Regions from separate parts of the Vibrio fortis genome, predicted to be linked through region 3. Evidence: predicted binding sites of a transcription regulator. Region 3 holds the regulator's gene; each other region holds the start of a gene.
The links. Region 3 encodes PurR, which represses purine synthesis genes. Its sites were predicted from a motif close to TNANGNAAACGTTTNCNTNA; they were not measured.
Positions count from the first base shown of each region.

Region 1 (4,547 bases), 1.3 Mb from region 3:
CAGAAATCATTAAATACTTAGAGACACCGTTGTCTGTTGAGCAATTGAAGGTTCTATTTTCTCAACTGGGCTTTGAAACCGTTCGTGAAATGATGCGTACCAAAGAAGCCGACTACAAAGAAGCGAATCTAGGTGACAGCGCCGTAACCGACGAACAGCTGTTTGCGGCAATGGCGGATAATCCAAAGCTTTTCGAACGACCTGTTGTTGTGGCAAATAACCGTGCCAAGATTGGTCGTCCACCAGAGCAAGTACTAGAGATTCTATAAGGCTTTATGAGCGTTTCAATACTGGTCTTATATTACAGTCGCCACGGCAACACACTCGGATTGGCTCGACAAATCGCTCGTGGCATTGAGTCAATCTCCGGGTGTGAAGCCGTGCTCAGAACCGTGCAAGAGATCCATACCAATGACTCTAATCCGCGGGATTTCGATGATATGAGCGATCCTTGTGCTAGCCTTGAGGATTTAAAGAAGTGTGATGGCTTAGCTTTAGGTAGCCCCGTATGGTTTGGCAATATGGCTGGAGCAATGAAGCACTTCTGGGATAGCACGACCCCTTTGTGGGTTAATGGCGATCTCATCGATAAACCCGCTTGTGTCTTTACCTCTTCTTCCTCTTTGCATGGTGGTCAAGAAACCACTCTGCAAACCATGATGCTACCTCTGCTTCATCATGGCATGCTTGTTATGGGTATCCCCTACTCTGAACCGGCTCTGCATACCACTCAAACGGGCGGCACACCCTACGGAGCAAGCAGCACAGGTGAGCACAGCTCGTTAAGCAAAGAAGAAATTGAACTGGCACAAAATCTAGGAAAGCGCCTAGCACGCACTGCGATAAACCAGAAAGGAATATCTTGATTATGTATATGTCTGAGAAAGCGATGTCTCCCAAGACTAAGCTATTTCGTTACTTTGCTTTAGTGGGTAACTTATTGCTTTTAGGCTGGGTAGTAGCATGGCAGATGACCCTTTCACCACACCCTCATTTAGACAATGTAACGCTAGCGATTGTATGGGCGGTGCCACTGCTGTTGCCACTCCCGGGGATTATGGCGGCTAAGCCATACACTCATGCGTGGGCTAATTTTATTTTAATGCTCTACTTTCTACATGCATTAACGATTTTGTATGTCGATGGTGGGGAGCGCATGCTCGCTGCAGTTGAGCTTCTGCTGACGACCTTAGGTTTTGCTGGCAATATTCTGTTCGCCCGCTTCCGAGCAAGAGAACTCGGCATTAAGCTAAAACGTCTCTCTGAAATCGAAAAGAAAGAGAAAGCCAAGTTTGAACAGTAGTTGCTACGTTAACCAATGACATAGTTACTTAGATATTTAGTAACTCAAATCCTGAGATACTCACAAGTAGATAGCTCTATCGAAATTGGTTGCTCAATAGCTACAAAAAAGCCCTGCACACTCGCAGGGCTTTCTTCATTTTTAAACTCGATTATCGAATCCACTCATAAACCAAGCTTGGCTTAACCGGTTCCGGTGCACGAGTCATCTCAATAACTTGACTGCTCTCAGCTTCTTCCGTTACCTCTTGAGCGGCATCTGTTGTCGACTCTGTGGTTGGCGCTTTCACTTCGGCAGATAAGTTGCTTGGCGTCACCACTTGTGGAGCTCTCTCTGCTTCCGCTTGTGATTCAGCTTCACCGACAGATAGAGTGTTATCTTGCGCTTCAAATTCCGGCGTTTTTTCTGGCTCTAAGTAAGAAGCTTCAACCTTAGCGACTGAGCGTAGGCCTTCGACTTCTTTTTCAAACTCATCTTGAGTTGATAGCAGATGAATCCTGAATGTAACTTCATGATTCTGGATCTTAAGGATATCCAGGCTCGCTACTGAGTTTAGTGCTTTCAGTGCGTTCTCCAACTGGAAGAAGTCCTGTGCGTTATCCAAACTAATGAACTGCGCAAGAATAGACTCTGAAGACTCACTCGCGACCGTTACTGCGCTTTTCGCAGCATAGTAATTGCTGATTTCGTTCACTAACGACTGAGACGCAGATGCTCCGCTACCAGAGATAGAACCCGTAACCGGCGATTTTGGTGAACTCGTCAGTTGGTTAGGCTGCTGATCATATAGCGTCCAACGCAGGCCTGACGGTTGAGCGCGTACAACTAACACCGCATCTACAGGATAACGCTGACTCGCTTGGCTGATAGGTGCAACAAAACCGCCCCATAGATCAGACGTCGCAATACCTGTGATGTCATCAAAGTCTCCAACCGGCAGAGTAATTGGTAAGCCACGCATTTTCGCGTTTTGTTGAATACCCGTCGCTAATGCTGAATTCGAATGTTCCCAAACGATATTCTTGTCGTAGTTTTGTTCTTCAACCAACCACACCAACACGTTTGAGCGCGTGTCTGGCCAATATGGCAACTGTGCCTGAGTTAACAGGTTACGAATCTGAGCACCATTGAAGCGCATGCGTAGTGTCGTCTGCTCACTCGTCTCACCAAAACTCATTTGAGATAGGTATTGAGCGCTTTGACGCATCGCCTTTTGAACGGTCTCATTCGTGGCAACATCTGTCTGACCGGTCGCACGCACTAATACTTGCTGCATGCCTTCATTTCTTGCCGCTCTTTCAGGCTCTTTCTGTTCTGAGTTGATAGCCACTTCGGCACTAAAAATGTCCACCTGAGTCAATGCATAACTCGGCGCAGCCAGTAGTCCCATCAACAATGCTAAATAACGCATATCGATCCTAGTCTTAAAATCTTGTGCCCTGATGATAAGCAACTATGGGTAAGTGGGCAAGGAAGATGGTAGATACTGGGTTGAATAACCGAGATTTATTGGGGTGGTAGATAGCCACAAAGAAAAAATGACGACAACTTAGGTAATAACGCACATATTTTCAACAAATGAACGATTAATTTGACTCAACCTATATAGCAATCGATTGCTAGGTGATAAAATCCCGCGAATTTTATTTTTTACTTTACGATTAGCTCAAGGACCTATCATGAAAAATGCTTTGCAGGGTGCGCAAATGCTCTTTGTCGCCTTTGGTGCACTGGTATTAGTCCCACTACTTACTGGTTTAGATCCCAATGTTGCACTATTCGGTGCGGGTATTGGTACCCTTCTCTTCCAAGTTATTACTCGCCGTTCGGTTCCAATTTTCTTAGCCTCTTCTTTCGCGTTTATCGCACCGATCATGTTTGGCGTACAAACTTGGGGGATAGGTGCCACGATGGGCGGTCTAATGGCTGCGGGTGTGGTCTACGTTCTAATGGGTGGTCTCATTAAGGTACGTGGTGTTGGCTTTATCCATAAATTATTACCGCCGGTAGTGGTTGGCCCCGTAATCATGGTTATTGGTCTTGGTTTAGCGCCAGTGGCCGTTAACATGGCACTGGGTAAAACTGGAGACGGTGCAGTTCAGCTAGTAGATGCGGATGCAGCGCTTTGGATCTCCGCGATTTCGCTGATTGTTACTATCGTTATTAGCGTATTTGCGAAGGGCTTTATGAAACTGCTGCCAATCTTTGGTGGTATTGTAGCAGGCTACATCACGAGCTTAGTCTACGGCGCAGTTGACTTTACGCCTGTTGCTCAAGCCTCTTGGTTAGCTATGCCGAATTTTGTCACTCCAGAGTTCAACATCAATGCTATCTTCTTCATGGTCTTCGTTGCTATCGCTCCTGCGGTTGAACACGTTGGTGACATGCTGGCGATTTCGAACGTAACCGGTAAAGATTACCTTAAAAAGCCAGGCTTGCACCGCACCATCACAGGCGACGGCGTGGCAACGATTGCAGCGTCTATGCTGGGCGCGCCACCAAATACCACTTACAGTGAAGTAACGGGTGCGGTAATGCTGACGAAGGCATTCAATCCAGTCATCATGACTTGGGCGGCAGTAACCGCGATTGTACTTGCGTTAGTGGGTAAACTAGGCGCGTTACTGCAAACTATACCGGTTCCAGTAATGGGCGGTATCATGATTCTACTGTTTGGTTCTATTGCAACAGTTGGCCTAAATACACTGATCAAAAACCAAGTTGACCTGCACAAATCACGTAACCTTGTGATTGTGGGTGTGACACTGGTATTCGGTATTGGCGGTATGGCTTTTGGTATCGGCGACTTCAGCCTTCAGGGCGTGAGCTTGTGTGGTATCGTTGCTATTCTACTAAATCTAGTACTGCCAGAAGAGCTGGGTGAGAACCACTCTGTAGATACTGCGCAGATTAAGTAATCAAAAATCGAAAACAAAAAGGGAGCGTATCATCAGATACGCTCCCTTTTTAATCTATTGGCTTTTTCTATTGGTTATAGCGAACATCGCTACAACCAACTGAATTATTTAGTACCGAAGATCTTATCGCCAGCATCACCAAGACCAGGAACAATGTAGCCCTTGTCGTTTAGCTTCTCATCGATTGCCGCAGTGTAAAGCTCTACATCTGGGTGTGCTTTTTCAAGTGCCGCGATACCTTCTGGAGCAGCTACAAGAACAAGAATCTTAAAGTGTTTACAGCCTTTCTCTTTCATTAGGTCGATGGTTGCGATCATTGAACCACC
Region 1 is NZ_AP025487.1:2,437,965-2,442,511, forward strand. Features, by position in the region: gene arsC (arsenate reductase (glutaredoxin)) at 1-269, shown strand, start outside; gene wrbA (NAD(P)H:quinone oxidoreductase) at 276-866, shown strand; gene OCV50_RS10590 (DUF2069 domain-containing protein) at 866-1,303, shown strand; gene OCV50_RS10595 (DUF2066 domain-containing protein) at 1,455-2,714, opposite strand; gene OCV50_RS10600 (uracil-xanthine permease family protein) at 2,983-4,221, shown strand; gene upp (uracil phosphoribosyltransferase) at 4,326-4,547, opposite strand, start outside.
Region 1: OCV50_RS10600 (uracil-xanthine permease family protein) is a predicted target of PurR. The motif match lies at 2,861-2,880, and genes of this name have one in related genera.

Region 2 (4,547 bases), 1.6 Mb from region 3:
CGGAAATACTGACTTGGTTACATGGAATAGTGCGAGCGTATTCACTGTCACTCACTCTATTCTTGTCTTTTTTAAAGTCGGATGGATTTGCGGTACGAGGCATAACTTCCCCTTAGTTAAAATAACGTCCTAGATTCAACCTTGTGTTTCCTCACTGCGGATGGCAGCGAGTCATCTTGGTCGAGTTGTTATTGAAATAGCATGTCCTAGAGAGTTGTCTCGTGTTTCCTAACGGGGTGTAACCTAACCAGTTGTTGCACCAAATGTGAGCTTGATCGCCTAGGAGTACTTTAACTATTGTCACTACTATCAAAAAACACAAATTATCCAGGGTGTTTTTGAGTGGGGGTTAAGCAGAGAAGTTGATGAAATAAGGCGGGTGATTTGAGGTAACTGTATAAAAATAAAGCCCTTACTAAAGAGTAAGGGCTTTTGGAAATTTTTTACGTGGTGCTAAATTATTTTAGACCAGCGAAGTCAGCTAAGATTGCTGCTTTATCTGTTGCTTCCCATGGGAACTCTTCACGACCAAAGTGACCGTATGCTGCAGTCTGCTTGTAGATTGGTTGAAGAAGGTTCAGCATCTCTTGAAGACCGTATGGACGTAGGTCGAAGTTTTGACGAACGGCTTCAATAATGATGTCGTGAGATACTTTTTCAGTACCGAAAGTCTCCACCATGATAGACGTTGGATCAGCAACACCGATAGCGTAAGACAGTTGGATTTCACAACGATCAGCCATGCCAGCTGCAACGATGTTCTTCGCAACGTAACGAGCTGCGTAAGCTGCAGAACGGTCAACCTTTGATGGATCTTTACCAGAGAATGCACCGCCACCGTGACGAGCTGCGCCGCCGTAGGTATCAACGATGATCTTACGACCTGTTAGACCACAGTCACCCATTGGACCACCGATTACAAAACGGCCTGTTGGGTTGATGAAGAAGTTAGTGTCTTTGTTGATCCACTCAGAAGGCAGTACTGGCTTGATGATCTCTTCCATTACTGCTTCACGTAGATCCGGTGTTGTTACTGAATCACAGTGTTGAGTTGAAAGAACAACAGCGTCGATACCAACGATCTTGCCTTGGTCGTACTGGAAAGTAACTTGTGATTTCGCATCTGGACGAAGGAAGTCTAGTTTACCGCTCTTACGAACTTCAGCTTGCTTCTTAACAAGTAGGTGAGAGTAAGTAATTGGAGCTGGCATTAGGATTTCAGTTTCGTTTGTTGCGTAACCAAACATGATACCTTGGTCGCCTGCGCCTTGCTCTTTAGGGTCTGCTTTATCAACACCTTGGTTGATGTCTGGAGACTGCTTACCAATTGTGTTTAGTACTGCACAAGAGTCAGCATCAAAGCCCATGTCAGAATGAACGTAACCAATTTCACGAACTGTTTCACGAGTGATCTCTTCGATATCAACCCATGCAGACGTTGTTACTTCACCGCCAACCATAACCATGCCCGTTTTCACGTATGTCTCACAAGCAACACGTGCTTTTGGATCCTGTTCTAAGATGGCATCAAGAACAGCATCAGAGATTTGGTCTGCAATTTTATCTGGATGGCCTTCTGAAACAGATTCAGAAGTGAAAAGGTGCTTAGCCATGAGAGCTCCACTTTTAGTATTAGGTGCAAAGTTTCTATCTGCGTCGCAGAGGCTGCGCCGAGATTAAATTCAATAATTTCTGTAGGTGTTTCTACATCTAGACGTCTATTCTAAATTCCAACGGTCGAATTACAAGCTCTTTTTTATGATATGTCATAACCAAACGATTGCTTTCTCATTTGTGCCAGCCCGTTAAAAACGAGGGAAATGTTGCAAAAGTGCGAAAACTGACATTGAAAACCTCAGTAAAACGTTTGCAGTCGCCATGGCCGTTTGAGAGAATAACCGCGCTAATAACTAGCAATTATTTCTCATTTTTCAAATCGCTTATGCACTCAGGAGCAGACATGCCTTCTCGTAAAGATCTCGCAAATGCAATCCGCGCACTTAGTATGGACGGTGTTCAACAAGCTAATTCAGGCCACCCAGGCGCACCTATGGGTATGGCTGACATCGCTGAAGTTCTTTGGCGTGGTCACTTGAACCACAACCCAGCAAATCCAGAGTGGGCAGACCGCGACCGTTTTGTATTGTCAAACGGCCACGGCTCAATGCTGATTTACTCTCTGCTTCACCTAAGCGGTTATGAGCTATCTATCGAAGATCTTAAGAACTTCCGTCAATTGCACTCTAAGACTCCAGGTCACCCAGAGTACGGTTACGCACCGGGTATCGAAACAACGACTGGCCCTCTAGGCCAAGGCATCACTAACGCAGTTGGTATGGCGATGGCTGAGAAAGCACTGGCTGCGCAGTTCAACAAAGAAGGCCACGACATCGTTGACCACTTCACTTATGCATTCATGGGTGATGGCTGTCTGATGGAAGGTATCTCTCACGAAGCATGTTCTCTAGCAGGTACGCTAGGTCTTGGTAAGCTTATCGCTTTCTGGGATGACAACGGCATCTCTATCGACGGTGAAGTTGAAGGTTGGTTCTCGGACGACACGCCTAAGCGTTTTGAAGCATACGGCTGGCACGTAATCCCTGCTGTAGATGGCCACGATCTAGAAGCGATCAACGCAGCTATCGTTGCAGCGAAAGCAGATCCACGCCCTACGCTCATCTGTACTAAAACTATCATCGGTTTTGGTTCTCCAAACAAGTCTGGTTCTCACGACTGTCACGGTGCACCACTAGGTCATGACGAAATCGCAGCGACCAAAGAAGCTCTAGGCTGGGCTCACGGTCCATTTGAAGTTCCTGCAGACATCTACGCTGAATGGGATGCAAAAGAAGCGGGCGCTGAGAAAGAAGCAGCTTGGAACGCGAAGTTTGAAGCATATGCAGCGGCTTACCCTGCAGAAGCTGCAGAGCTTAAGCGTCGTCTAAATGGCGAACTACCAGCTGAGTGGGAAGAGAAAGCAAACGCAATCATTGCTGATCTTCAAGCAAACCCTGCTGACATCGCATCACGTAAAGCGTCTCAAAATGCACTAGAAGCGTTTGGTCAAATGCTACCAGAATTCATGGGTGGCTCTGCTGATCTAGCACCTTCTAACCTAACTATGTGGTCTGGTTCTAAGTCTCTTGAAGCGAATGACTTCTCTGGTAACTACATTCACTACGGTGTTCGTGAATTTGGTATGACAGCGATCATGAACGGTATCGCTCTGCACGGTGGTTTCGTTCCTTACGGCGCAACATTCCTAATGTTCATGGAGTACGCACGTAATGCGATGCGTATGGCTGCTCTGATGAAAGTTCAGAACATCCAAGTTTACACGCACGACTCTATCGGTCTTGGCGAAGACGGCCCAACTCACCAACCAGTTGAGCAAATGGCTTCTCTACGTCTGACTCCAAACATGAGCACATGGCGTCCATGTGACCAGGTTGAGTCTGCAGTGGCTTGGAAACTAGCGATTGAGCGTAAAGATGCACCAACATCTCTAATCTTCTCTCGTCAAAACCTTGCACAGCAACCACGTGATGCAGAGCAGGTTGCTAACATCGCGAAAGGTGCTTACATCCTGAAAGATTGCGAAGGCAAGCCAGAGCTTATCCTTATCGCAACAGGTTCTGAGGTTGAGCTAGCAGTAGAAGCAGCAGCACAGCTAACAGCAGAAGGTAAGAAAGTACGCGTTGTTTCAATGCCATCAACAGATGCATTTGACAAGCAAGACGCAGCCTACCGTGAAGAAGTTCTACCATCAGACGTAACAGCACGTATCGCTATCGAAGCGGGTATTGCTGACTTCTGGTACAAGTATGTTGGCTTCGACGGTCGCATCATCGGTATGACAACATTTGGTGAATCTGCGCCAGCGGGTGAACTGTTCAAGATGTTCGGCTTCACAACTGAAAACGTAGTAAGCACAGCTCAAGAGCTTCTAGCTTAATTTGAGTCTCTCACTGAAGCCTTGCTGCTGATGTGAAAATAGAAAACCGAGCTTTAATAGCTCGGTTTTTTTATTGAGTGCAACGAAAGTAGGTTACTCGAACTCATTTCCCCAGTTATCCCGCTCTTTGGTCCCACATACTTTACATGTCACGTAGCGATCCATGTTGTAGTAGTGACCACCATTGATAATGGAGTGGGCAAATAATTTCACTTTGCCTAGCCATGTTTTATCTACGTCATAATGGCTGGGTTGGCGAACAAGTATCTCACTGTGAGGTGTCTCTTGGTTGCACGTTTTACAAAAATGAGTCGCTGGATATCCAGACATAACCTTTCCCTTTGGTTGAAAAACGAGAGGAGAAACAGCCGCAGGTTTGACTAGCTCATTTTCACTATCAGTATATTGATAGCTTGTTATTGATGGTTGCTATCAATTATTTTTAGCGAGTTAGATCACTCAACTAATGCCTTTTAGGTAGGATTCAGTTATCATCTGTTGCACGAAATTTTGGTTAGATGTATGGAACTATGCTAAAAGTCGCAATCAACGGATTTGGAAGAATAGGGCGCAATGTTCTAAGAGCGCTGTA
Region 2 is NZ_AP025487.1:2,804,532-2,809,078, reverse strand. Features, by position in the region: gene OCV50_RS12265 (DUF2189 domain-containing protein) at 1-103, opposite strand, end outside; gene metK (methionine adenosyltransferase) at 459-1,613, opposite strand; gene tkt (transketolase) at 1,961-3,955, shown strand; gene OCV50_RS12250 (hypothetical protein) at 4,049-4,285, opposite strand; gene epd (erythrose-4-phosphate dehydrogenase) at 4,486-4,547, shown strand, end outside.
Region 2: metK (methionine adenosyltransferase) is a predicted target of PurR. The motif match lies at 1,856-1,875, and genes of this name have one in related genera.

Region 3 (4,547 bases):
CGAACGAAACTTACTCATGATCCATTTAGCTGCAATTGGGAACACACCTAGTAGTGCGAAAGAAAGCAATACTGAAGGAGAGACAATACCTGACAGAGAATCGATCTCTGCTAACTGAGTACCTGCGTTTAGGTAAACCGCAGTACCTGGCAACATCCCCAATTGGCTAGTCAAATAATAGCGTCCTACGGAGATAGGTGTTAAGCCCATCAACAAATTAATTAGGAAGAATGGGAATACCGGAATCAAGCGCAGTGAGAATAGGTAAAACGCACCGTCTTTCTCTACACCTTGGTTAATAGTAGAGAGCTTATCGCCAAACTTACCCTGAACCCAGTCACGCAATAGAAAGCGACTACTCAGGAATGCTAATGTCGCACCTATGGTACTTGCAAAAGAGACCAGTAATAAACTCGTCCAGAAACCAAATAGCGCTGCGCCGAGAAGTGTAACCACAGCAGCACCTGGAATAGAAAATGCGGTGATCATTATATAGAGGATAAAGTAGGTCGCTGCTGCGACAACAAAGTTAGTCTCTATATAGTCATTAAGAAGTGCCTGCTGAGCTTTGGCATTTTCGAGAGTCAAGTATTGACCAAAGTTGACGGCTAGCAACACGATTGTGGCAACTAAAATTATGCCTAAAATCATTTTCTTACTCATAGGAGCGTCCCTTAATCTTTTGCTTATTGTTAGTATAGTTAGACAGGCGAAGGAAAGATTAACTTTCAAAAGAAAATAAAAAAAGCCACAAAAATGTGGCTTTTTGCAATTAGGTGATTTGGACCTAATTTATATAACTGATGAGCTCGTCGCGTCTTTGTTGTGGTATCACAGACCAGTGTGTGCCATTGATAGCACCTTCAAGTGCCCAAAGTAGCTCTAAGCTAACACTCGATGAATGAGACTCTTTAATTGCTTTGTAAGCATTAACAGAACCTGATTCATACAAGCTCTCAACTGTGTCGATACCTGCTTTTTTCAGCATACGCTCTGTAGCAAGACGAAGGTTCGGCAGATCTTTCAATCGGGTCGGTTTAGCCGATGACTGAATTTGCTTCTCTTCTTTAGCACAGTTAAGGGAGGCTTTTGCCAGTTCGATAATGCGTTCTTGAGCCTGCCAGAGGTCTTCTGGGAGGGCAAAATACTTAGTTACGACTGGGAAACCACGTTTCTTGTAAACGTAAGGTTCAAAGCCCTGTTGTTCAAATTGTGAAGTAGTATTCTTGTCAGCTCGAATGTGTAACTGGTTGTTTACGACCAATGCAAACATAGTGTCGTCGGCAAATAGGCCGAAACCGCCAAACATTGAGCGTGACTTTATCTTTCCAAGTGGCTCAAATAACTTCATTGAGTCCTTGAGTATCGGTTTATCCATATTGTTTATCTCGGTGTATTTGAATTACGCCACCAAATAAGCAGGTCCGAGAGATTAGCAAAATGTCGCAATAAAATTGTCAATAAGCCGTAAATTACTACTAAAGGTAGGAAATACTGCATTTTGCCATCGGTAACCCCGCTACCATACCAATAATGGGTTAGGCCGGAGGCTTTGCGTCTCACCCTTTCAAGTGATTTGCCCTGTGCGTGACTGTATAATTAAGAATAAAGTTTTTTGTTGAATGAGGTTCACACTTGTTGCTCAAAAGTGTGATCTCGGTTCAGTTAATTGTTGCCTTAATATGCAACTGAGCTTTTACTTTTAACAAATAAAAAAAACGCACCAAACGGTGCGTTTTATTAGAATTATCTAAAGTTTACGTTACTTTAACGTTTTTACTGTAGCGCGCTCGATAATCTCTGGATGCATCTCGAATACGCGTTTTTCATGGTCTTTGTCTTTGATGCGCTCCAACAGAATTTCAAACGCATTCTTACCGACACGACGTTTTGGTTGGTGAACCGTTGTCAGTGGTGGTGAGAAGTACTCTGCCAGCTCAATGTTGTCGTAACCAATCACAGAAATATCTTCAGGGATCTTAATGCCTTGCTGCTGTAGGCGGCTCATAAGACCAAGTGCCATCGTGTCGTTAAAGCAGAATACTGCAGTAGGGCGGTTTTCCATTGCGACGATTTTATCTGCTGCGATAACTGCAGTATCACACTCGAAGTTACCTTCAAGAATTAGGTTGTCATCTGCTTGGATGTCAGCTTCTGCCAATGCACGACGGTAGCCTGCGATACGTTCAACACATGCCGCTTTATCTAAATGACCACTTAGACAAGCAATACGCTCATGCCCACGTTCAACTAGGTATTTAGTTGCCAGATAGCCACCCTCTTCAGAGTTGTCGATGATCTTATCCGCTTGTGAACTCTCAGGGCCCCAGTCCATAACAACTTTTGGAATGTCAGCATGGCGGTCAAGCATTTCACGAAGTTCTTCTGTTAAGTCTGAACACATCACCAAGATGCCATCTACCCGCTTTTCAGCAAGCATTCGGATGTAGTCACGTTGCTTCTCGTAAATACCACCAGTGTTACATAGAATCAGCGTGTAACCTTGACGGTAACAGTAGCTTTCTACACCATCAATAACTTCAGAGAAGAATAGGTTGGTTGATTGAGTGACCAACATACCGATAGTGCGTGTAGAGTTACATTTCAGGCTACGAGCAACCGCACTTGGTGCGTAATTTAATTCGTCTACGGCTTTGTTTACTTTTTCTTGAGTCGCTTCTGCTACGAAACGTGTCTTGTTGATCACGTGAGAAACGGTGGTTGTTGATACGCCGGCTAAGCGAGCGACATCTTTTATAGTTGCCATGGCTTTATCCTATTGATAGCTACTTTCTCAGAAGTACGGAGTAAGTAGCCGTTTAAGCTACCAGAACAAGAGCTTAGAATTTGTAGGGCTCTCTCGGTACTAAAGTGCTAAAAAACAAAAAACCGCTAATGAGAGCGGCTTGTCTTAACACCGAAATGCTCTTAGCTAATTTAAAGCATAGCATTTCGAGAATGTTTCATATTTTATCGTTTGCGGTCACAATTTTAGACTGACTAGAAAATACTCGCAATAACATTCACCCAGAAATCTGGGTGAATTGTCACATTCTACCTAAATTGTGCCTTTAGTCATTAGTGAATTTATTCACCAGCTAAATATTGCGCATCAAGTTTACAGAAGGCAGTTAGCAATTCTGCAACACACGCGTAAAAACCAAATTCATCAAATTCACGACATTTTGTTGCAAATTGTGGAACCCAGCTAAGAAGTTGTTGCTCAACAAACTCATGTTGTGCAGTGAAAGCCGCTTCTAGTTCCTGCTCGGTTTCAAGATCGTTTGAACGAATAATGATGTTGCCTAGGAAATCTAATTCGATGGCTAGGTGATCGGCCGGCTCTTTTAGGTCTTGGTTTACTGCAATACCATAAGAAGCCATGATCGCTTCCATATCTTGAGCAGGCTTCGCATTCAAAAGGCCGCTCTTGTCTAGGTAAATAGAAGCGTACGGTAGAGCGCCATACTTGTCAGACTTTAGGAACAATTCGCAAAAATCTGATGAAAGCTCTAACTGAGCATCTTCACGGTTCTGCAATCGGTTAAGCGCATCGACTAGACTATTGATGGCTGGTTTTAGTGTTTCATTATCACCGAGACCAGTTAAAAACGAACGAATCTCAACCGAGTGGTAGTTATCCAATTCTTCTTGAGTCAGTTCTTTTGCGAACAGGCTCGATAGCCACCAGTAAATTTCAGCTCGTTGTTCATTGAACGCTTTCGTTTCTTTCATCTCAATAATCCTAATATCGTCTTTCGTAATATCTGCGGTACGAAGGCTGACTAACCGTTGTATTTGCAAACTGCAAAGTTACTCGTTAGTAGTAATGCCTATATTGAATTGCGATGGAGGTTAAATAGCAAGGTTTAAGATTGTCTTGTATCAAAAAAAATTCAGGTTTCTGGCTTTTATCTTGCGTACTACTAGAATTGTTACTAGTTATGAATAGAATAGTCACTGAAACTATTAAATAAGAAAAGTGGTGTAGATGAGCTATCACGTATTAGTCGTAGAAGATGATGTGGTAACCCGTAGTAAGCTGGTTGGATATTTCCAGAACGAAGGTTACACAGTAAGCGAAGCAGAAAGCGGCGCGCAAATGAGAAACGTTTTAGAAGAGAATAACGTTGACCTCATTATGCTGGACATCAACTTACCAGGCGAAGATGGATTGATGCTAACTCGCGAATTACGCAGTCAATCAGACATTGGGATTATTTTAGTTACTGGACGCACGGATAGCATCGACAAAATTGTAGGCCTAGAGATGGGCGCAGATGATTATGTTACTAAACCATTCGAACTTCGCGAGTTGTTGGTTCGAGTGAAAAATCTACTTTGGCGAATCTCGGCTGCTCGCAAGTCACCATCAGGTGTGGCGGAGCAAGCGGAAGATGAATCTATTGTTCGCTTTGGCGAGTGGACATTTGATATTCCACGTCGCGCGCTGAGTAAGAATGGTGAACCTGTGAAGCTAACCAAAGCTGAATATGAGCTATTGGTTGCGCTGTCATCATACCCGAACCAAGTATTAAGCCGTGAGC
Region 3 is NZ_AP025487.1:1,139,272-1,143,818, forward strand. Features, by position in the region: gene OCV50_RS05180 (TVP38/TMEM64 family protein) at 1-663, opposite strand, end outside; gene OCV50_RS05185 (TfoX/Sxy family DNA transformation protein) at 788-1,378, opposite strand; cyclic di-GMP riboswitch class I at 1,507-1,591, opposite strand; gene purR (HTH-type transcriptional repressor PurR) at 1,763-2,767, opposite strand; gene torD (molecular chaperone TorD) at 3,088-3,735, opposite strand; gene torR (two-component system response regulator TorR) at 3,992-4,547, shown strand, end outside.